DNA from 4 places in the Streptomyces spectabilis genome. Region 4 is predicted to be linked to each of the others. Evidence: riboswitches for the same ligand, from Rfam matches in the RefSeq annotation. Region 4 holds a riboswitch; each other region holds the start of a gene.
The links. A riboswitch is a leader RNA that binds a small molecule or an ion and turns the genes downstream of it on or off. The one in region 4 is predicted to bind cobalamin.
Positions count from the first base shown of each region.

Region 1: it holds a riboswitch for cobalamin, as region 4 does, so the genes downstream of both, CP982_RS12825 (ABC transporter substrate-binding protein) here and CP982_RS37470 (CoA-acylating methylmalonate-semialdehyde dehydrogenase) in region 4, are expected to answer to the same signal.
Region 2: it holds a riboswitch for cobalamin, as region 4 does, so the genes downstream of both, CP982_RS39950 ((2Fe-2S) ferredoxin domain-containing protein) here and CP982_RS37470 (CoA-acylating methylmalonate-semialdehyde dehydrogenase) in region 4, are expected to answer to the same signal.
Region 3: it holds a riboswitch for cobalamin, as region 4 does, so the genes downstream of both, CP982_RS16865 (CbtB domain-containing protein) here and CP982_RS37470 (CoA-acylating methylmalonate-semialdehyde dehydrogenase) in region 4, are expected to answer to the same signal.

Region 1 covers NZ_CP023690.1:2,964,220-2,969,868, forward strand. The annotation lists gene CP982_RS12820 (FecCD family ABC transporter permease) at 24-1,088, opposite strand; gene CP982_RS12825 (ABC transporter substrate-binding protein) at 1,085-2,233, opposite strand; cobalamin riboswitch at 2,270-2,455, opposite strand; gene CP982_RS12830 (VOC family protein) at 2,453-2,914, opposite strand; gene CP982_RS12835 (AraC family transcriptional regulator) at 2,920-3,792, opposite strand; gene CP982_RS12840 (haloacid dehalogenase-like hydrolase) at 4,013-5,170, shown strand; gene CP982_RS12845 (asparaginase) at 5,167-5,649, opposite strand, start outside.
Region 2 covers NZ_CP023690.1:9,417,855-9,423,503, reverse strand. The annotation lists gene CP982_RS39960 (SMP-30/gluconolactonase/LRE family protein) at 1-735, opposite strand, end outside; gene CP982_RS39955 (cobalamin-binding protein) at 901-1,815, shown strand; gene CP982_RS39950 ((2Fe-2S) ferredoxin domain-containing protein) at 1,852-2,259, opposite strand; cobalamin riboswitch at 2,322-2,445, opposite strand; gene CP982_RS39945 (cytochrome P450 family protein) at 2,525-3,745, opposite strand; gene CP982_RS39940 (TetR/AcrR family transcriptional regulator) at 3,972-4,595, shown strand; gene CP982_RS39935 (MFS transporter) at 4,704-5,649, opposite strand, start outside.
Region 3 covers NZ_CP023690.1:3,897,639-3,903,287, forward strand. The annotation lists gene CP982_RS16855 (glycoside hydrolase family 6 protein) at 1-120, opposite strand, end outside; gene CP982_RS16860 (ANTAR domain-containing protein) at 280-1,101, shown strand; cobalamin riboswitch at 1,521-1,649, shown strand; gene CP982_RS16865 (CbtB domain-containing protein) at 1,688-1,915, shown strand; gene CP982_RS16870 (CbtA family protein) at 1,933-2,775, shown strand; gene CP982_RS16875 (class F sortase) at 2,936-3,559, opposite strand; gene CP982_RS16880 (hypothetical protein) at 3,619-4,137, opposite strand; gene CP982_RS16885 (HAD-IIA family hydrolase) at 4,239-5,018, opposite strand; gene CP982_RS16890 (alkaline phosphatase family protein) at 5,101-5,649, opposite strand, start outside.
Region 4 covers NZ_CP023690.1:8,834,414-8,840,062, reverse strand. The annotation lists gene CP982_RS37475 (acyl-CoA dehydrogenase family protein) at 1-241, opposite strand, end outside; gene CP982_RS37470 (CoA-acylating methylmalonate-semialdehyde dehydrogenase) at 250-1,749, opposite strand; cobalamin riboswitch at 1,922-2,102, opposite strand; gene alaS (alanine--tRNA ligase) at 2,213-4,873, opposite strand; gene CP982_RS37460 (GNAT family N-acetyltransferase) at 4,900-5,475, opposite strand; gene tsaD (tRNA (adenosine(37)-N6)-threonylcarbamoyltransferase complex transferase subunit TsaD) at 5,475-5,649, opposite strand, start outside.

The DNA.
Region 1 (5,649 bases), 5.9 Mb from region 4:
CCCGGCTGGAAGCCCCGTCGCGCTCATCCGGCCCTCCTCGTGCGGTACAGGACCGCCACGAACGCGGGCACGCCGATCAGGGACGTGACCACGCCGACCGGGACCTCCTGGGGGTCCAGGAGCGTACGGGCCAGGGTGTCCACCCAGATGAGGAAGACCGCGCCGGTCAGGGCGGTCACCGGCAGGAGCCGGGCGTGGCGCGGGCCGACGAGCAGGCGGGCCGCGTGGGGCAGGGTCAGGCCGACGAAGCCGATCGCCCCCGCGGCGCTGACCAGGGCCGCCGTGAGCAGGGCCGTGGTGCACAGCAGGAGCAGCCGGACCCGGATGACGTGCACGCCCAGGGCCGCCGCCGCGTCCTGGCCGAAGGCGAACGCGTCGAGCGTGTGCGCCTGGGACAGACAGACCGCCAGGGCAACGGCCAGGACCGTCGCGCAGACCGCCACGTCCGTCCAGTCCGCGCCGCTCAACGAGCCGAGCAGCCAGAACAGGACGCCACGGGTCGTCTCCGCGTCCGCCGCCGTCAGGATGACGAAGGAGGTGAGGGACGAGAAGAGCTGCATGGCCGCGACGCCGGACAGGACCACGCGGTCCGTCGTGGCGCCCAGGGCCTGGCTGAGGAGCAGCACGAGGCCGAACGCGCACAGGGCGCCGACGAAGGCCCCGCCCGAGACCGAAAGCGCTCCCCCGCCGACCCCGAGGACCACCACCGCCACCGCGCCCGTGGACGCCCCGGAGGACACGCCGAGGACGAACGGGTCGGCCAGCGGATTGCGCAGGAGCGACTGGAGGACCGCGCCGCACACCGCGAGGCCCGCCCCGCACACGCCCGCGAGCAGGGTGCGCGGCATGCGCAGGTTCCAGACGATGCCGTCGCGCAGCGGGGTGAGTTCGGCCCCGCCCCAGCCGAGGTGGGCGGCCACCGCGGCCCAGACGTCCGGTACGGAGATGTCGGCCGGGCCGATGGTGACGGCGACGGCCACCGAGAGCGGAAGCGCCACCAGGCCCGCCGCCCACAGCAGCGCCGTGCGCCAGGCACCGCGCGCCGGGCGCCACCCGCCGCGGGCCCGCTCGCGCGCGGCCGTGCTCACCGGGCCAGGCCGAACTCGCGCAGCCCCGCCGCGACTTGTTCGATGCCGTCGACCGTGCGGATCGTGGGGTTCAGGGCCTGGCCGCTGAGCAGTACGTACCGCTTCTTCTTCACGGCCGTGAGGTTCTTGGTGACCGGGTTGGACTCCAGGAACTTGATCTTCTCCCGGGCGCTCTCGGCCGACTGGGCCTTGCGGGTGAGGTCGCCGATGACGAGGACGTCCGGGTCGCGGTCGGCCACGGTCTCCCAGTTGACCTGGGGCCACTCGGCGCGCGTGTCGGCGAAGGCGTTGCGGACGCCGAGCGTGCGGGTGATGACGCCGGGCGCGCCGCAGCAGCCCGCGATGTAGGGCGCCTTGGAGTCGGAGAACCAGTACAGGACGGACGCGTCGGACGACTTGAGGGTGCGCTTGGCCTTCGTGACGCGGGACTTGAGGTCCGCGACGAGGCGCTCGCCGCGCCGCTCCACGTGGAAGACCCGGGCCAGGTCGCGGATCTCGCCGTAGACGGTGTCCATGGTGAGCGTCTTGGTGCGGGTGCCGTCGCCGTCGCCGCCGTTGTCCTTGCCCGCGCAGTCGCTGGGCGAGACGTAGACGGGGACGCCCAGCTCGGTGAACTTGGCGCGGTCGGCGACGCCGCCCTTGCCGACGGTGTAGAGGAACGAGGCGCTGACGAAGTCCGGCTCCTTGGAGAGGACCTTCTCCAGGGACGGGTAGCGGTCGGCGAGGCGCTCGACCTTCGCGTTCTGCTTCTCCAGTCCGGGCAGGATCGGGTCGGTCCAGGTGCCGGTGCCGACCATGCGGTCGGCGAGGCCGAGGGAGAGCAGGATCTCCGTGGAGCCCTGGTCGAGGGAGACCGCCCGCTCGGGCGGGGCCGTGACCTCGGCCTTCTTGCCGCAGGACGTGACCGTCACCGGGTAGCCCGCGGCCTTGGCCCCCGCGTCCCGCCGCTCGGCCGAGCCGCCGCCGCAGGCGGTGAGCAGGAGGAGGCCGCCCGCCGCGAGCAGCGCGGTCAGGCGCGCCCCGGGAGCGGTGCGGGCACCGCGGGCGGCGGTGCGGGGACGGGCGGCCGCGCGGAGAGCGCGAGGGGCAAGAGGGGCAAGAGGGGCAAGAGGGGGCACAGGTTCTTCCCGGGTCTCATGGCTCATGCGCGGAGCCTGGTCTGCGAAACCCCGCCGCCCGGCGCGCGGTCGGCGGTGCCAGCAGGTCTTCGGACTCGGGTTCGTCCGGGCGGGGCCGCCTTCCCGGATGTCCGTGACATCCAGTGGCCGCTGGTCCCGCCCGTCCCCCTCACCGCTGCGCGTCAGTTCCGGTTTCCCACCGGATTCCCTGGCCCGGGTGCGGGCGCGACTGGCGTGCGCAAGCTATCACCCGGCCGGATCCCACCCCTGCTCGGGGCGCGGTTCGCCACGGTACGTACCGAAGGACCACTTGTTGCCCTCCGGATCCTCCACGGCGAACTCGCGGCTGCCGTACGGCTGGTCCTCGATCTCGCGGATGATCTTCACGCCCGCCTCCTTGAGGCGGCGGTGGAGGGCGTCGACGTGGTCCGTGACGACGTACGCGCCGAACGTGCCCGGCTGCAGGCACCACGCGGCCGACTCCGGGTCGTACGAGCCGAGCATGACGGCGCCGCCCTCGGGCCAGTCGAGCTGGGCGTGGGCGACGCGGCCGCCGTCCTCGTAGACGGCGGTGCGCAGGAAGCCGACGGTGGTGACGAGGAAGTCGATGAGCGCGGGGGCGTCGTGGGCCTGGAAGGTGGGCCAGACGTCGGGGGCGCGGAGGTTCGGGGTGGTCTGGGTGCTCTGTACCGCTTCGGTGGTGTTCATGCCTCTCAGTCTTGGCCGTCGCGGTGTCCCCCGGCTTGGATATTCCGGCACTCCTCGGCCAGCCAGGCGCTCGGGCTCGCTCCCGTGTACTGGCGGAAGTCGCGCACCAGGTGGGAGTGGTCGTAGTAGCCGCAGTCGGCGGCGACGCGGGCGAGGTCGGCGGGCGCGCCCGCGACGACCGCGCGCACCATCCGCGCCTTCGCGTGCTGGAACCGCATCAGGCGGGCGGCCTGCTTGGGCGTCACCCCGGTCTCGGCGCGGAACAGGGCCGAGAGGCGGCGCTCGCTGAGCGCGACGTGCGCGGCCAGGCCCCGCAGGGTGCCCGCGCCCCGGTGCCGGGCGAGCCAGGCCCAGGCCTCGGCGACCTCGGGGCGCACCGGGCCGAGGCGCCCGGCGTCGGCGGCGCGGCCCGCCAGATAGGCGTTGAGGCAGGCGAACCGCTCGTCCCAGCCGTCGGCCGCGCACAGCCGCTCGCGGACGTCGGCGGCGATCCGGCCGAGGACGTCCGTGCCGTCGGTGACGAGCACGCCGGTCAGTTCGGCGGCCGGCAGGCCGAGGAGCGAGCGGGCCGCGAGGGGGTGCACGGCGAGCTGGATGCCCGCCTGGTGCTCGGGCTGCACGACGTACGCCGGGCTCTGGTGCAGGCCGCCCACGACGATGTCGGTGCGCACGGCGTCGGGCCCGGTGGCCTGCTCCGCGGTGCGGCCGCTGACGACGGGCCCGTCGAGCGAGAAGATCAGCGTCAGATACGGGGACGGCAGGCCGCGGTGCAGGCCCGGCCGCTCGCCGCTCGTGCGGTAGCCCACGGCGGACACGACCTTGCCGCCCTGCTCCGGCGGGAGCGGGGCGCGGACGAACTCGCGGAGGGCGGTGTCCATGCGTCCATTGTGACCGCGTACGGGACCGGGTGCGGGGTCGGGCACGGGACCGGGTGCGGGACCGGGCACGCCCCGCGCGTGCCCCTGCGGCTACCCGCTCCCCCGTGTCCCATGCCCGCCACGCACGGTGACATCGATCATGGGAATCGCCCGCGCGCGCTCGTAGCATGGCCCGCCGCTCCGCACCGGGCGGCGCATCACTTCCGAGGAACGGACCACCATGGCTGGACGAGCACGAGGCGGAGCACGGGGCAGGGGCAGGCGGGCGGCCTTCGGCCTCGCGGGAGCGGTCGCGGCGGCGGTGTTCGCGGGCGGCGCGCTGTGGCCGGGGGCGGGCACGGCCGACGCGAGCCAGGCGGGCGCGGGGGGCCGCGCCGCCGCCGGGCTCGAGCACTGGCCCGAGCCGGTGGCCGCGCGGCTCGGCAAGGTCATCGCCGCGAACGAGCACAAGGGCGCGTACGCCGTCTTCGACGCGGACAACACGACGTACCGCAACGACCTGGAGGAGGCGCTGCTTCCGTTCCTGGAGATGAAGGGCGTCCTGACCCGGAAGTCGATGGACCCCTCGCTGAAGGTCATCCCCTTCAAGGACACGGCCACGCACAAGGAGAGCCTCTACAGCTACTACAACCGCCTGTGCGAGGTCGACGACCAGGTCTGCTACCCGTGGGCCGCGCAGATCTTCTCCGGCTTCACCCTGAAGACCCTCAAGGGGTACGTCGACGAGCTGCTCGCGTACGACAAGCCGATCCCGGCGACGTACTACGAGGACGGGAAGGTGACGCGGACCGAGGTCCACCGCCCCGAGTTCTCCCCCGGCATGCGGGAGCTGTACAAGTCGCTGCGCGCGCACGGGATCGAGGTGTACGTCGTGAGCGCCGCGAGCGAGGACCTGGTGCGGATGGTGCTCGCCGACCCGAAGTACGGGTACGGGGTGAAGCCGCAGAACGTCATCGGCGTCGGCCTCCAGTTGAAGGACCCGAGGACCGGCCGCGTCACCAGCGCCCGCAAGGAGATCGCCGAGGGCCGTTTCGGGCCGAAGGACCGCGCGCGGCTCGCCCGTTACGAGCTGACGCCGAACCTGTGGGCGCCGCTGACCTGGTACCAGGGCAAGCCCGCGGCGATCTCCACGTACATCGACGAGTGGAAGAAGCCCGTCCTCGTGGCCGGGGACACGCCGGTGAGCGACGGGCCGATGCTCTTCCACTCGGCGGACGTACGGCATGGGGGCGTGCGCGTGTGGGTCAACCGCAAGGACAGCTACATGAAGCAGCTCGATGCCATGAAGCGGAAGAACGCGGCGCGGCAGAAGGAGTTGGGGCAGCCCGTGACGGCGGACAAGGGGTGGCTGACGGTGACGCCGGAGCAGCTCGGCTAGGCGCCGCTCCCGTCCAGGCGGTGGAACGCCGCCTCGACGGCACGGCGGTCCGCGCCGTCCGCCAGGAGGGCGTGCAGCAGGAGGCGGGCCTTGGGGGCGTCGAGGGAGCCCGCGGAGATCAGGCCGCGGGACAGCAGGTCGGCCTCCGAGCCGGGGCCGCGGTAGGTCTCGCTGAGGAGCGGGCCCGCGCCGGTGCGCGAGGCGAGGACGACGGGCATCCGGGCGGCGCGGGCCGCGAGCGGTTCGACCAGCCACTGGGGGGCGTGGCCCGCGCCGAAGGCCGCCACGACCAGGCCGTCGAAGCCGTCGTCCACCGCTTCGAGCAGCTCTCCGCCGTCGCCGATGGCGAGGGTCAACAGGGCCACGCGGGCCGCGTTCCGCAGCCGCAACGGGCGCTCCACGGTGGGCTCCTGGGGGCGCAGCAGGATCCGCGGCACGCCCTCCACCACGCGGCCGAGCGGGCCCGCGCCGGGCGAGGC
Region 2 (5,649 bases), 580 kb from region 4:
GGGGAGCGCGAGGACGTCGGACGGTGCCACCGAGACCCAGCGCCGCGGGTGTGCCGGGTCGTCGGCCGGGATCCGGTAGAGGCCGGGGGCGACCGTGGTCTGGATGACGTAGACCTGCTCCCCGTCCGGGGACACGGCGATCCCGTTGGACTGGGGCACCCTGGCCCAGGCCGGGTCGACCTCGCCGTCCGGCGTGACGCGGCCGATGTTCCGCCCGCCCAGGGTCGTGGTGTACACGGTGCCGTCGGCCGCGAGCGCGACGCCGTCGATGCCGCCGAGCCCGGCGGCGTACGTCGTGACCTCGCCGGTGTCCGGGTCCACGAGGAGGAGCTTCGACGTGGGCAGCGCGTCGCCGGTGAGCGAGTGCAGGACGTCGTTGCCGGTGCCGACGAGGAGGCGGCCGTCGTCCCGCACGACGATCCCGCCGTTGGCGCCCACGTTTCCGGTGAGGGGTACGGGGGTGCGGCCCGGCGCGTCGATCCGGTAGACGCGGCCGGTGAAGTACGCGGTGGCGAACATCCGGCCGTGCCGGTCGACGACGATCGACTCGACCCAGTCGGGGATGCGCGCCACCTGCGCCGGCGCTCCCGGTCCCGTGGCGGCACAGGCCGGTGCCGCGGACGCGGGGGCGGGTGCGAGCACACCCGCGGCCGCGGCCAGCAGAGCCAGCGACACGATGCCGCGGCCCGGCCCCCGTAAGACTCCGCGCGGCGCCCTGCTCACCTTCAACGTCATCGGTTCCCCTCCGTCGTCGGGTCGGTCTGCCCGGCGAAGTATCGGGGCCGGGGGCCGCGAGCACCACAGCCAGGGGGCGTCTGCTCGGACACACCGGCGGGGGTCGGGGCCGCGACCGGGGCCGGGGCGGGACCGGGGCGAGGACCAGGGCCTTAGGGTCGGCACATGCGCATCGTCTCCCTGCTCCCCGCCGCCACCGACATCGTCGCCGAACTGGGCCTGGCGGACCGGCTCGTCGGGCGCACCCACGAGTGCGACTGGCCGCCGCGCGCGGTGGCGTCCGTGCCCGTGGTGACCGGTGCCGACCTGGATCAGGAGACCTTGAGCAGCCGTGAGATCTCCGACGCGGTGGGCGGTTCCGCCCACTCCGGGTCCTCGCTGTACACCCTCGACACCGAGGTGCTCGCGGCCCTGCGGCCCGATGTGGTCCTCACGCAGGACCTGTGCGACGTCTGCGCGGTGTCGTACGAGAGGGTCAGCCGCACCGTGCGGCTCCTGGACGCGGGCACCCGGGTCCTGAGCCTGGAGCCGCGCACCCTGGACGACGTACTGGACTGCCTGGTCACGGTCGGCACCGTGCTCGGGGTGCGGGAGTCCGCCGAGCTGCGCCGGGCCGAGCTGCGGGCCCGTCTGGAGCGGGTGCGCGAGCGGACCGCCGGACGTCAACGGCCCCGGGTGGTCGCGATCGAGTGGCTGGATCCGCTGTGGCCCGCCGGGCACTGGGTGCCCGAACAGATCGCCGCCGCCGGGGGCGAACCGCTCCTTGCCGCGCCCGGCGAGCACACCGCACCCATGACCTGGGACGCGGTGCGCGCGGCCCGGCCGGAGGTGCTGCTCGTCCTGCCGTGCGGCTTTCCGCCCGAGCGGACGCTGCGCGAGACGGACCTGCTCACCCGGCTGCCCGGCTGGTCCGAGCTGCCCGCCGTCCGGGCCGGGCGCGTCTGGGTCCTGGACGGGCCCGCGTACTTCAACCGCCCCGGCCCGCGCGTCGTGCGCGGGGCCGAGGTGCTGGCCCACGTCCTGCACGGGGTGCGGGCCGGGACGGCGGTGACCCCGGCGGAGGCGCGCCCGTTCCGCTGACGGCGAGGCCCCGACGCCCCGGCCCGGCGCGGCCGTTCAGGACACGGCGCGGCGGCGCGGCGGGGTGAAGGCGTACAGGTCGAGGATCTCCGGTCGCGGGGCGACGCCCGGGCCTCCGGCGCGGACCCAGGCGACGATGTCCTCGGTCGCGTCCGCGTCGTTGACCAGGCCGAGCCACACCGGTCGGGCACCGGCCGCACGGCCCTCGGCGGAGGGCTGGACCACGATGACGTTGGCCTGGTCGCACACGTCCAGGCAGGCCGAGACGCGCACGGGCGCCTCGGCCCGCAGGCGCGCGGTCTGCGCGGCGTGGTCGACGCCTGTCACCTTCGGGCTGCCGCAGCAGCAGTCCCGGCACACGACGACCCGGCAGGGCGCCGGGGCGGCGGCCGCCCCGGAACTCCGCGCGGCCCCTGCTGACTTGCCGACCGGTCTTGCGGGCATGCCGCGTCCTGCCTCTCTCCGGGGAGATCCGCCCCGGTGTTCCGTGGAGGAGGCGACCGCGTGAGTCTCCTGGCTCTCGGGTCGATGCCCGTCCCGGCCTTCCCACCCCTCGCGGGGCAGTGGCCAGTCGGGACAGGCTCGCCGATCACAGTGGCGGGACCGCGCCGGATTCACACCGGCTTCCTCGGACCGCCGTCGCCTTGTCGCCCGTCATCATTCCATCCGGCCGTCCGGTGGTACCCGGGGGCCCGGCTCCGGGGCCGCGCTATCCGCCGTACAGGGTGACCGGCAGGGCCTGGACGCTGTTGCTGACGAAGGACGGCAGCGGCACCAAATCGGCGCGCGGTACGGCGAGTTCCAGGTGCGGGAACCGCCGGAACAGAGCGGGCAGGGCGATGCCCGCCTCAAGGCGCGCCAGGGCGGCGCCGAGGCAGTAGTGCGGGCCGTGCCCGAAGGACAGGTGTTTCGGCCGGGGGCGCGCGATGTCGAACTCGGCGGCGTCGGCGCCGAATCGGCCGGGGTCGCGGCCCGCGGCCGCGTACGAGGCGAGGATGGCCTCGCCGCGCGGGATCACCACGGTGCCGACGGGGATGTCGTCGAGGGCGTAGCGCAGCGGGAAGTGCGCGACGGGCGAGTCCCACCGCAGGGTCTCCTCCACCACGGCGTCCCACGGCCGTCGTCCGGTCGTGACGGCGGCGCGCTGTTCGGGGTGGGTGAGCAGGGCGGCGGTCGCGTTGGTGATCAGGTTGAGGGTGGTGCCGTGGCCCGCGACGAGAACCAGGATCAGGGTGCCGATCAGCTCCGGCTCCGAGAGCCGGTCGCCGTCGTCGCGCACGGCGATCAGCCGGCTGGTCAGGTCCTCCCCCGGCCGCGCCCGCCGTTCGGCGACGAGGTCGCCGAGGAGCGCGTGCAGCCGTCGTTGGGTGGCGATGGTCTCGTCGGGCGTGGTGACGCTGCTGGTCAGGCTGGCGGAGAGGGTCCGGAACTCGTCGAAGCGCTCCTCCGGCACGCCGAGGAGGTCCCCGATCACGGCCATGGGCAGCGGATAGGCGAAGTGCCGGCGCAGGTCCACGGCGTCGCCGCCGCGCTCCGCGAGGGCGTCGAGAAGCCGCAGCGTGATCGCCTCGACGCGGGGCCGCATCGCGGCGACGCGCCGCGCGGTGAAGGCCTGGGTGACCAGGTCCCGCAGGCGGCGGTGCTCTTCGCCGTCGGCGGTGGTCATGCCGCGGTTGGTGACCACGCTGATCAGCGGCCACCCCTCCGGCACCTCTCCCGCGCGCCACGCGGACCAGTGCGCCGGGTCCTTGGCCGTACGGGGGTCCGCCAGGAGTTCTCGGAGCAGGTCGTGGCGGGTGATCACCCAGGCGGGCACCCCGCCGGGCAGCCGCACCCGCACGGCGGGGCCCAGCGCGCGGAGCTTCTCGTTCTCGCCGTGGATGTCACCGGCGCTCGCGTCGAGGCGGAAGAGGGGGGTCTGGGTGTCCACGGGTCACCTCTGGCTGGTCGACGACGGGGTCGATCGTGGAGCGCGTGCGCGGGACGGCGACTGGATCGTACGGTTGCGCGCGCGCCCGGAGAAGAGTGCGCGCGGCACCTGTCCGGCGAGTCGCACGCACGTTCCAGCCGGGTTGTTCGGTCGAGTTGTCCCTCGAGTCGCTCCGCCGAGTTGTTCAGTCGACTTTTTCGGCTGACTATGTCGCTACTATGTACGCATGGCTCATGTGACTGCGGCCGAGCGCCGCCCCCAGCTGATCAAAGCGGCCATCGCCCTCATGGCCAGGGAGGGTGTCGCCGCCGGAAGCACCCGCGCCATCGCCGCCGAGCTCGGTGTCGCCCAGGCGACGGTGCACTACACCTTCGGCACCAAGGAAGACCTGTACCGCGCCGTCATGGAGCAGCTCAGCCAGGACCTGCTGGCACAGGTCCGGGAGTCCGCGCCTGCGGACGCCGGTTTCGAGGAAACGCTCGCCGCGCTCACCGGGGCGCTGTGGCGCACCGTGGGCGAGCAGCCCGCCAGCCATCAGTTGCTCACCGAACTGACCATGTACGCCCTGCGGACACCGGCGTTGCACGAGGCTCTGGAGAGTCACTTCCGCCAAGCGCACGACGTGGCGGCGCAGTTGGTGACGGAGGCGGCCGAGCGCACCGGCCAGCGGCTCGCCGCGTCCCCCGACACCATCGCTCGCTTCCTGCTCGCCGGTTTCGACGGGCTCATCCTGCAGCGTCTGGCCCTGCCGGACGAGGAGGCCGAACGGCACGTCGTGCGGGCCCTGGCCGCGGGGGCGGCGGCGCTGGCGGGCGGCACCCTCGGCCTGCCGCGGGCGGCCGGCGCCTGACAGCGCGCGAAGCGGCCACCTCCCCTGCTCGGAGTCGGGGGAGGTGGCCGCTTCGCGTGGTGGGCCCGGGGCAGTGGGGCCGAACGGCGCCCGCGGTGTGACGGGCGCTCAGCGGGTCGGGGCCGCTCGGGCGGGCTCGGGACGCCGGGCCCGGTCGGCCGTCGCGCTGGCGACCGTCATCCTCAGCGGCGGCACCGAGGCGACGAGGGTGCCGAGAGCCAGGAGGACGCCGAGCACTCCGGCGCCCGCCGTGTCGAGGACGGCGCCGACGGCCAGCGGACCGATGCCGGTGCCCAGCGCGCTCGCTCCGCTGAGGGAGGCCACCAGGCGCCCGCTCGGGTCGAGGAGGGCGGCCGCCGCGAGGGTCTGTACCAGGACGGCCAGCTGGCAGGCCTGCCAGAGGACCGCCGCGACGACGAAGAGCACCGGGTCGCGCGTGAGCACCAGGACCGCCATCGAGAGGGCCTGCGCCACGATGAAGCCGGCCAGGGACCGCGTACGGCCGAAGCGGCGGGCGGCAACGGGGCCGAGTGCGGCGCCGACGAGGGCCACGACACCGGACACGGCGAGGACCACCGACACGGCCGATGCCGACATGCCGGCGTGTTCGCGCCCGAAGACCGAGGCGTACGCCCAGGCGCCCTGGGTGACGGCCCACAACAGCGCGATCGCGCCCAGCAGGACCCAGGAGGGGGTCGCCGTCGTGGTCGGGCCTTCGGCCTCGGGCGTGGCCCCGGCCCCGGTCCCGGGCGCCGTGGGCGTCGCCGTCGCCGGGCCGTCGGGGAGCCCGCGTACCAGGGGCCAGGCGAGCAGACACCACAGCGCCATGACCAGGAAGCCGGTCCCCTCCCCCAGGCTGTGGTTGGCCGCGGGCACCGCCATGATCAGCAGGGCGGTCACGACCACCGTGCCCGCGATGGTGACCGCGGAGGCCTTGTCGGCGTCGTCGGTCGCGGCGATCGCGGCCGTGGCGGCCGCGTAGACCGCGCCGAGTCCGGCGCCGATGACGAGGTTCGCCAGGATCAGGGTCGGCAGGTCGCTCGCCGCGGTCGCC
Region 3 (5,649 bases), 4.9 Mb from region 4:
GTCCCCGTCGCCGTCGGACGAGCACCCCGCGAGCAGCAGCGCGGCCCCCGTGAGCGCGACCGCCGCCGAGACCCCCCTGGCCGTGAGACCCCGCCCGCGACCTGTGTTTCTGCGGTACATCCACTCCCCCTTGGGCGCACGGTCCGGTGCTCAATCCTGGCATAACTACGTGACCCTCACGAGGCCGGGAGAGCCCGTCCGGGCAGCTGTAGGAGAGCTGTTACAGCCCTCCGATGCGGGGTAGGCGAAAAGGTTGGGGGGAGGCGAAAGGGAGAGGCCATGAAGGCCATGCCGGACCGCACCCCGGAGCTGGGACTGGCGCGCGCCCTCGTCGAGACCGTGGTCACGGTCGCCGACGACTTCGACGCGGATCGCCACCTGGGCCGCGTCAGCCAGGTCTGCGCGGAGCTCTTGGACACGCTCGCCGCGGGCGTGATGTACACGGACGCGCAGGACACGGTGCGGATCGCCACGAGCCGCCGCGGGGAGCGGCTCGCGCGCGAACTGCTCGAAGCCCAGCACCTGGGCGGCCCCTGCATCGACTGCTTCGGCAGCGGCAAGCCCGTGGGTCCCGTCCGGCTCGCCGCGCGGGACGCGGTGGCCCGCTGGCCGGAGTTCGCGGCACGGGCCACCGCGCAGGGCGTCGACGTCGCCTTGGCTGTGGCGCTGCGGGCGCGGGGGCGCGTCTTCGGCGTGCTCGGCGTCTTCGCGGCGGAGTGGCGGCCGGACGGTGCGCCGGGTGCGCCCGCGGCCGACGGGGTCACGGGCCCGGCGCCCCAGGACCCCGGGCAGGAGAGCGCGTTGGGGCTCGCGCAGGCGCTCGCGGATGTCGCGGCCGCCGGGCTGCACAACCAGCGCGCCTACACCGAGTGCCGCGATCTCTCCCGGCAGCTCCAGGCCGCGCTCAGCAGCCGCATCCGGATCGAGCAGGCCAAGGGGATACTGGCCGAGCGCTGGCAGACCGGGACCGACGCGGCCTTCGGCGCGATGCGGCGGTACGCGCGCAGGGAGCGCCTCGTCATGGACACGGTGGCCGGGATGGTGCTCAAGGGGACGCTCGACGACGCGACGCTCCAGGACAGGCACGGCCCGTCCCGGTAAGGGGGCGTGGCCCGGCGTGCACCCGCGCCACCTGCGGCGTTCAGCGAGCGGCGGCAAAAGGCCAGTTGGCGTCAAACTCCCCTAGGCCGAAGCCGACTTCCGCTCTAGAGTCGTGGTGACGGCCCAAGCCCCCGGCCGGAGTGGAGCGTTCCGAACGCGGTGCGGCCCAGGGCGGCCGCGTGCTCCCGGACGTTCCGCGCAGTCCACGACCGATGGACCATCCGAAGCCTCCCGTGCCGACGCCGGGTTCCTCCCGCAGCTCGAGCGCGCGCGGTCGAGGACCGGCCCGGTCGGCGACTCCGGGGGGAGCGGGTCGTTGACCGGGCCAGGTTGTGCCCCGCTCCGGGGCGCACGCCGCCCGCGCGCGGCGCCCTCGCGGGCGCGGCGACTGGTTGACAGTGTCCATGACCACCTGCGACTCTCCCGGCGACAAGTCCATACGTCGAGGCGACGGTTGCCAGGAACCCGGTGCGACTCCGGGACGGTCCCGCCACTGTTACCCCACGCGCACGCCTGGGGAAGTCAGGAACTGAACCCGTCGTCCTCCTGCCATGGGGCGTGGAAACCCCAGAAGGAGAGCCACGGTATGTCCGCTTCCGCTGCGCACAGCGCACCACACACCGACACCGCCGCGATACAGTCCGCGACCATCCAGACCCGCGACTGGCTGATCGCCGCGGGCGCCGTGATCCTCGCGCTCATCACCCTGTACGCGGTCTTCATGGACAACGGCTCGCTGATCTCGGCGACCGGTGACTACCTCCACGAGTTCGCGCACGACGGCAGGCACCTCTTCGGTGCCCCCTGCCACTGATCGGGGCCGCTCGCACCATGACCGCGTCCCCAGAGACTCCCCCTTCCCCGAACTCCCTCACCGCTCCCCGCACTTCGACTCCCGCCGCCTCCCCAGCGGCCCCGTCCCCCGTCCTCGCGCTGCTCGGCCGCGGCCTCGCGGCCGGGAGCCTGGGCGGGCTCGCCGCCGGGCTCTTCTCGCTGCTGCTCGCCGAGCCCCTGATGGACAAGGCGATCCGCGCGGAGGAGGCCCGTTCGCAGGCCCACGAGCAGCATGACGCCGGTGCCGCCGTGCAGCACCACGAGGAGCTGTTCTCACGCTCCACGCAGCACGCGGGCCTGGTCATCGCCCTGGTCGTCGCGGGCCTCGCGATCGGCGTGCTCTTCGCCGTCGCGTACGCCCTCGTGCACCGGCGCGATCCGCGTGCCAACCCCTGGCCGCGGGCGCTCGCGTTCTGCGCGGCCGCGTTCTGCGCGGTCTCCCTCTTCCCCGCCCTGCGCTATCCGGCGATGCCGCCCGGCGTCGGCGACTCCGGCACGGTGGGTGACCGGCAGGCCATGTGGGTCGCGGCGGTCGTGATCAGCGTGCTCGGCATGTTCCTGGTCTGGCAGGTGTACGTGCGCCTCGCCGGCCGGTCGCAGCCGGTGCGGCAGCTCGCGGCGGCGGGCACGGCTGCCGCCGTCCTCGCGCTGCTGTGGGCGCTGCCGGACAACCCGGACCCGACGCCCGTGAGCCCCACGCTCCTGTGGGACTTCCGCATGCTGTCGCTCGCGTCGCACGTGCTGATGTGGGTGGTCTTCGCGGCCGTGTTCGGCGGCATCGGCCTGCGGGCGCTGCGCGCGAGAGCCGGGACCGAGGCCGCCTCGACCCCGGCTGTCTAGGGCGTGTCCGGTGGGTCGGCGTGGAGCAAGGAGCGGCGTCTGGTGCGTGCGATCGCAAGGCGCCGGGATGTCCTCGTAGCGGAGCTACTAGGACATTTCGGCAACGCGGCGAGCGTGCGTGCCAGGCGTCGCGACGCCGCGCCGACCCATCGGACACGCCCTAGGGGCCCACGCCCGTGAGATAGGCGGAGACGACCACGTTCGCCGAGTACGTACGGCTGGCGCGGTCGAAGGTGCCGCCACAAGTGATCAGGCGCAGTTCGGCGCGGCCCTCCTCGCGGGGGCCGTAAGCCGTCTTCGCGTCGAAGTCGTCGCGGCCGAGCACCTGGACGTCGTCCACCGTGAACTCGGCGACGGCCCCGTCGTCCCGCACCACCCGCACCTTCTCGCCGGGGCGCACGGCGCTGAGGTGGTAGAAGACGGCGGGCCTGCTCTCCGTGTCCACGTGGCCCACGAGCAGCGCGGCCCCGGCCGCCCCGGGCCGCACCCCGCCGCCGTACCAGCCGACGACGCCCGGCTGCCCGTACGGCGGCGGGTCGATCGCGCCCACCGCGTCCAGGCCGCGGGCCACCACCGGGGCCCGTACGCCGAGCGAGGGCACGTCCACGCGCTGCGGCCGCGCGTCGGCGAGCGGCTCGTGCGGGCGGGGCAGTTCGAGGCCGGGGGGCCTGCCGACGGCGGCGATGTCCCCGGTGGTCGGGTCGGAGAGGCCGCCGCGCACGTCGGTGATCTCGTTGCCCCACAGCCACAGGCCGACGAGCAGCACGGCCCACGCCACGCCCATGACGAGACGCCTGGTGCCGTGCGGGGCGTCGGCGCCTTCGGGCTCGGGCCCGGCCACGGTCAGTCGGAGCGGCGCCGGCGGACGCTGCGCAGGGCCACGGCGACGGCGGCCGCCCCCGCGAGCACCAGGCCGACGACGGCGTGCCGCGTACCGGGCCCGGCCTCCTCGGCGACCGCGGCCACGGGCTTGAGATCGGCGGTGCCGCCCCCGCCGGCCCGCACGGGCGCCTGCGGCGTGGCCTGGGCACCGCCGGCCCGGACGGTGCCGACGCCCTGGTGCGGGTGCCCGTCGCAGGTCACGGTGATCTCGTACGTCCCCGAGATCCCGGCCCTGAGCCGCGCGGATCCGGTGAGCGTCTTGCCGCCGCTGCCGGTCAGCTCGGCGTCCTTCGCGAACGCGCCGGAGCCCGCGGCGCCCGTCGTGCCGCGGCACCCCGAGACCCGCACCTCGACCTGCCCGCCCGGCACCGCGGCGGCGGGTGTGACCTGGGCCCTGACCTGGTCCTGGTCGTGCGCGGCCGCCGGTCCCGCCACCCCCGCGAGCGCGCCCGCGAGGACGAGACCCCCCGCGCCACGCACGGCAAGCGAACATATACGCATCGTGAACCTCCTGTACCAGCAGATTCACGCGCGCGGGGCGTCAGCGCATCCTCAGGACACCCGTCCGTGCCCGCGCGGGCTCAGACCCGGTCGACGAGATCGGCGATGGAGTCCGCGACCGTGGAGGGCCGGAACGGGTACTGGTCGATGTCGGCCCGCGAGGTAAGGCCTGTGAGCACGAGGAAGGTCTCCATCCCCGCCTCGAGGCCCGCGAGGACGTCCGTGTCCATGCGGTCGCCGATCATCGCGCTCGTCTCCGAGTGCGCCCCGATGGCGTTCAGGCCGGTGCGCATCATCAGGGGGTTCGGCTTGCCCGCGAAGTACGGCTTCTTGCCGGTCGCCTTGGTGATCAGCGCGGCCACGGCGCCGGTGGCGGGCAGCGGGCCCTCCGTGGAGGGGCCGGTCTCGTCCGGGTTGGTGCAGATGAAGCGCGCGCCGTCGTTGATGAGCCGCACGGCCTTGGTCATGGCCTCGAAGGAGTAGGTGCGGGTCTCGCCGAGCACCACGTAGTCCGGGTCGTGGTCGGTCAGGACGTACCCGATGTCGTGCAGGGCGGTGGTCAGGCCCGCCTCCCCGATCACGTACGCCGTGCCGCCGGGCCGCTGGTCGTCGAGGAACTTCGCGGTGGCGAGGGCCGAGGTCCAGATGTTCTCGACGGGCACTTCGAGGCCCATGCGGGTCAGCCGGGCCTGGAGGTCACGGGCGGTGTAGATGGAGTTGTTGGTGAGCACGAGGAACGGCTTGCCGGACTCGCGGAGCTTCTTGATGAAGGAGTCGGCGCCGGGGATCGGCACGCCCTCGTGGATGAGCACGCCGTCCATGTCGGTGAGCCACGATTCGATGGGCTTGCGCTCTGCCATGGGGTGCACTCCTGCGGGGTCTGCGTGAAGCAAGTGGCTTGCGGGGCGTCGGAACGGCGCTGTGCCGACGCCCCCAGCCTAATCAGGAAGGCTTGATCCCGACCCCGTCGATCACCCAGTACCAGTTGTTGCCTCCGGTGTAGCGGAAGCGGACCTGGGCCGTCCGGGCTCCGGCGGGGACCTGGAGCCGTACGGTCTCCACGACGGAGGGCGTGTCGGCGGTGTACGTCTTGATGACGACGGGCGCCTTGCCGTCGTAGGAGACGAGCACCTGGCCCTGCTGCGGGGACTCCTGGCGGTAGAACGTGGTGTAGGTGAGCGTGGCCGGGGCGCCGCCCGTGACCTCGTACGCGGGGCTGACGAGGGTGGAGTCGAAGGTTCCGGTGACGGACTTGTCGGACCACTCGTCGCCGTCGGCGACGGCGAAGACGTTCCGCGCCCGGAGGTTGAGTTCGCGCTCCTGGTCGCGCTGGGTCTTCGTCCAGAACTCGTCCGTGGTGAAGGACCAGCCGCGCCACTCGGTGACGCCTCCGCCGCCCATCCGCGTGTTGTCGACGCTCCAGCCGTCGGGCGGGGTGTGGGTGAAGCCGATGACGCCCGCGCCGACGCCGGTCTCGTCGACGGGCGGCTT
Region 4 (5,649 bases):
GGACGCCGTCGGACCGGGTGAGGCCCGAGCCGCCCGCGGCCTCGTCGACGTACACGCCGCCGAGCCCGAGGTCCGCGGCCTTGCGCAGCACGTCGACCGGGAAGTGCTTCTCCTGGTCCCAGGTGACGGCGTGGGGGGCGAGGTGTTCCTCGGCGAAGTCGAGGGTGGTCTCGACGAGCGCGAGCTGGTCCGCGGTGAGCAAGGTGGTGGTCGTGGCGGCGGTGGGGGTCGCGGTCTTCATCGGGCCGCTCACGCCGTCGTCGGGATCGTGAAGCTCGCGCCGTCCTTCGCCCCCGAGGGCCAGCGCGAGGTGACGGTCTTGGTGCGGGTGTAGAAGCGGATGGCGTCCGGGCCGTGCTGGTTGAGGTCGCCGAATCCGGAGCGCTTCCAGCCGCCGAAGGTGTGGTACGCGACGGGGACCGGGATGGGCACGTTGACGCCGACCATGCCGGTGTCCACGCGCCGGGTGAAGTCGCGGGCCGTCCCGCCGTCGCGGGTGAAGAGCGCGACGCCGTTGCCGTAGGGGTGCTCGGTGGGCAGCCGCAGCGCCTCTTCGTAGTCGGCTGCCCGTACGACGGACAGGACGGGGCCGAAGATCTCCTCCTGGTAGATCCGCATGTCCGGGGTGACGCGGTCGAAGAGGGACGCGCCCGCGAAGAACCCGCGCTCGTGGCCGGGCAGGGTGAAGTCGCGCCCGTCGACGACGAGTTCGGCGCCCTCCTCGACGCCGAGGTCGACGTAGGAGCGGACGCGGTCGACGGCGTCGCGGCCGACCAGCGGCCCGAAGTCGGCCTCGGGGTCGTCGGAGCGGCCGATGCGCAGGGCTCCGACGCGCGCCTTGATGCGAGCGACGAGGGCGTCGGCGGTGGCCTCGCCGACCGGGACCGCCACGGAGATCGCCATGCAGCGCTCGCCCGCGGAGCCGTAGCCCGCGCCGATCAGCGCGTCGACGGCCTGGTCGAGGTCCGCGTCCGGCATCACGATCAGGTGGTTCTTGGCGCCGCCGAAGCACTGGGCGCGCTTGCCGTGGGCGGCGGCGGTGGCGTACACGTGCGCGGCGATCGGCGTGGAGCCGACGAAGCCGAGCGCCTTGACGCGCGGGTCTTCCAGGAGCGTGTCGACGGACTCCTTGCCGCCGTTGAGGACGTTCAGGACGCCGGGCGGCAGGCCCGCTTCGAGGAACAGCTCGGCGAGGCGCAGCGGTACGGACGGGGCGCGCTCGGACGGCTTGAGAATGAAGGCGTTGCCGCACGCCAGCGCGGGTGCGGCCTTCCAGAGCGGGATCATCGCGGGGAAGTTGAAGGGCGTGATCCCGGCGACGACGCCGAGGGGGCGGCGCAGCGAGTGCACGTCGATGCCGGTCCCGGCGTTGTCGGTGAACTCGCCCTTGAGCAGGTGCGGGATGCCCGCGGCGAACTCCACGACCTCCAGGCCGCGCTGGAGGTCGCCGTGCGCGTCGGCGACGGTCTTGCCGTGCTCGGCCGACAACAGGCGGGCCAGGGAGTCGCGTTCGCCCTCGACGAGCTGGAGGAACCGGAGCAGGACGCGGGCGCGGCGCTGCGGGTTCCACTCGCCCCAGGCGGGCTGCGCCTCGGCGGCGTTCGCGATCGCCGCCTCGGTGTCCGCGCGGTGCGCGAGGGGGACGCGCGCCTGGACGTCGCCGGTGTTGGGGTCGTACACGTCGGCGTGCTTTCCCGAGGTTCCCGGGGTGTGCTCGCCGCCGACGAGATGGGTCAGTTCACGGACCATGGGGGCCTGCTTCTTTCGTCAGGTGTGGTCCGGGGACGGCAGGGCCGGGCCGCGCGCCTCCGCGGGCACGCGGAACGGCCTTCAGACAGCGGGGGTCACCGCTCGCAGGTCCGGAATTCCAGGGTCGCGGGTGCGCACCGGGGCCATGCGTGTCTGCTCCATCCTCGTGGACAACACGGAACACCCCACGGCCGGTATCCTGACTCCCGGATCAGCGCGCGCTCCCCCGCCTTCCCAACGGACTTCTCCGTCAGTGGCGTTCGAACCTCCACGGGAACGCGCTCCCCGGTCACAGTGGCGGGACCGTGCCGGATTCACACCGGCTTCCCTGCACCGCGGGCCTTGGTCACGACGATATACTTGGACGTCCTAGTAAGTCCACAGAGGCCAACCCCTGCCCCACCCCTGTCGCCCCCTCGGCGGCCGCCGTGTCCCCGCACGGCGGCCGCCCGTCACCCGGCCGCTAGGCGCCGAGTTCCTCGCGTACGACGCCGGGGAGCCCGGCCACCGCGGCCGCGAGCCGCTCCCGGTCCGCTCCGCCGCCCTGCGCCACCTCGTCCGAGCCGCCGCCGCGTCCGCCGAGCAGCCGCTTGACCAGGGCGGAGGCCGACAGACCCGCTGTCCTTGCCGCTTCGTTCACGGCCACGGCGAGGACCGGCTTGGCGCCGGAGAGAGTCACGGCGGCCACGCCGGGGCGCTCGGCGCGCAGCCGTCCGCGCACTTCGACGGCCAGGGCCCGCGCGGCGCCCGCGTCGCCGTCCGTCGTCGCGGTGGCCACGTACGCGCCCGCCACCTCGACGGCCTGCCCGGCGAGTTCGGCGGCGCGGGCGGCACGGGCCGACTGCCGAAGGCGCTCGTTCTCCCGGTCCGCGGCCTTGAGCCGGTCGAGCAACGCGGCGACCCGGTCGGGGAGTTCGGCGCGCGGCGCCTGCACCTGCTCGGCGATCCGGGCGACCAGGTCGCGCTCGCGCGCGAGATAGCCGAAGCCCTCGACGCCGACCGCGGCCTCCAGGCGCCGCATGCCCGCGCCCACCGACGACTCGGCGGTCAGGGCGACCACGCCGACCTGGGACGCGTGCTCGACGTGGGTGCCGCCGCACAGCTCGCGCGACCAGGCACCGCCGATCTCGACCACCCGGACCCGCTCGCCGTACGTCTCGTCGAACAGCGCCAGCGCGCCGAGCTCCTTGGCCTCGGGCAGCGTCATCCAGCGCACGCCGACGGGCAGGTCGCGGCGGAGCGCCCGGTTGGCGGCCTCCTCGACCTCGCTGCGGACGGTGGCGGAGAGGCCCCCGCGCCAGGGGAAGTCGAGCCGCAGATAGCCGGGGCGGTTGTAGGAGCCGGACTGCAGGGCGGTCGGGCCGAGGATCTCGCGCAGGGCGGCGTGCAGCACGTGGGTGCCCGAGTGGGCCTGGCGCGCACCGAGCCGCCACTCGGGGTCGACGGCGGCGTGCACGCGACCGCCGACGGCCAACTCACCTGCGGTGACCCTGATCTGATGGGCCACCAGGCCGGGCAGCGGCCGCTGCACATCGAGCACATCGGCTTCGAGGGACGCACCGGAGAGCCGTCCGGCGTCGCTGTCCTGCCCACCGGACTCGGCGTAGAACGGCGTGCGGTCGAGGACGGCGGTGACGATCTCGCCGGCGCGGGCGAGGGGCACGGGGCCGGCCGGGCCCATGAGCGCGAGGACGCGGGAGTCCGTCGCCAGGGTGTCCCAGGCACGCCAGTCGGTCGGCCCGTGCTCGTCGAGGACGGCGCGCAGGGCCGAGGTGTCGATTGCGGACCCGGACTTGCGGGCGCGGGCGTCGGCGCGGGCCCGCTCGCGCTGCTCGCGCATGAGGGCCGTGAAGCCCTCGCGGTCGACCTCGACGCCCTGCTCGGCGGCCATCTCCAGGGTGAGGTCGATGGGAAAGCCGTAGGTGTCGTGCAGCAGGAAGGCCTTGGCGCCGGGCAGTTGGCGGCCGCCGTCGGCCTTGACCCGGGTGACGGCGGTGTCCAGGACCGTGGTGCCCTGCTTGAGGGTGGCGCGGAAGGCGTCCTCCTCGCCCTGGGCCTGGTCGGCGATGCGCGCGTAGGCGTCGGCGACCTCGGGGTAGCTCGGCGCCATCCGGTCGCGGGCGACGGCCAGCAGGTCCGCGAGGGCCGGGTCGCCGTGGCCGAGCTGGCGCATGGAGCGCACGGCGCGGCGCAGGATGCGGCGCAGGACGTAGCCGCGGCCCTCGTTGCCGGGCGCGGTGCCGTCGGCGAGCAGCATCAGGGCGGTGCGGACGTGGTCGGCGACGACGCGAAGGCGCACGTCCTGGGCGGCGTCGGCGCCGTAGCGCACCCCGGCGAGTTCGGCGGCGCGGTCGAGGACGGGCCGGGTCTCGTCGATCTCGTACAGATTGTCGACGCCCTGGAGCAGGGTGGCCATGCGCTCCAGGCCCATGCCGGTGTCGATGTTGCGGCGCGGGAGTTCGCCGAGGATCGGGTAGCCGGTCTTGCCGGTGCCCTCGCCGCGCTCGTACTGCATGAAGACGAGGTTCCAGAACTCCATGTACCGGTCCTCGTCGACGGCCGGGCCGCCCGCGCGGCCGAGCGCGGGACCCCGGTCGTAGTACAGCTCCGAGCAGGGGCCGCAGGGTCCGGGCACGCCCATGGACCAGAAGTTGTCCTCGTCGCCTCGGGCCACGATGCGCTCGTCGGGCAGGTCGGCGACGCGCCGCCACAGGCCGCGCGACTCGTCGTCGGAGTGGTGGACGGTCACCCAGATCTTCGCCGGGTCGAGCCCGTAGCCGCCGTCGGCGACGGAGCGGGTGCTCAGGTCCCAGGCGAAGGTGATGGCCTCTTCCTTGAAGTAGTCGCCGAAGGAGAAGTTGCCGTTCATCTGGAAGAACGAGCCGTGCCGGGTGGTCTTGCCGACCTCCTCGATGTCGAGGGTGCGCACGCACTTCTGCACGCTGGTGGCGCGCGGCCAGGGCGGTGCGACCTCGCCCGTCAGATACGGCTTGAACGGCACCATGCCCGCGTTGACGAACAGGAGCGTCGGGTCGGGCGTCGGCAGCGGGGCGCTGGGCACCACGGTGTGGCCCCGCTCGGCGAAGAAGTCGAGGAAGCGGGTGCGGATGTCGGCGGTGCGCAAGGCGTGCTCCGGCGGGGGTTCAGTGGTTACAGGGACGGTAGGACGGCGGCGGCACGCGCCGGGTGGCCGGGGCCGAGGAAGACGGCGGTGCCGTACCCGTCGGGCGCGGGGTGGGTGACCTGCCGCCAGCCGAGCCGCTCGTAGAAGCGGACGGTGGCGTCGGCCCGCACGGACGTGAGCAGCCAGCAGCGGGCGTCGGGCGCGTCGCGCGTGACCGCTTCGAGGAGCGTACGGCCGAGTCCGCGGCCGTGCGCGGCGGGCGAGACGGCGAGTTCGTCGACCTCCGTGCCGCCGCACAGCCACGCGGCGGCGCGCTCGGCGCCGAGCGCGGCGGTGACGCGCGGGTAGGAGCGGGTGCCGGGCAGCGGGGTGCTCGACGTCCAGGCCGTGGCGAAGCCGAGCACCCGCTCGCCGTCGAGGGCCACCGCGCCCGCGAAGCCGGGCCGCTGCACGTCGCCCGCGAGGCGCGTGAGGTAGCCGTCGGCCTCGGCGGGCTCCGCGTGCCAGGGCGGCTCGGCGAACGCGGCGGCGTAGACCGCGCGGATGCCGTCGCGGTGGGCGAGCAGCGCGGGGCCGGCGAGGCGGTGCACGACGGCGGCCATCAGGCGGCCCTCGCGAAGGCGCCGACGGGGTGCAGCGCGGCGTACTCAAGGGGCGCCGACGGGTCGATGGACACGTCCAGGGGCGCGGGTTCGGCGCCCGCGCGCACCAGGAGGTCGCCCACCGCGGCGATCATCGCGCCGTTGTCGGTGCACAGGCCGAGCGGCGGGACGCGC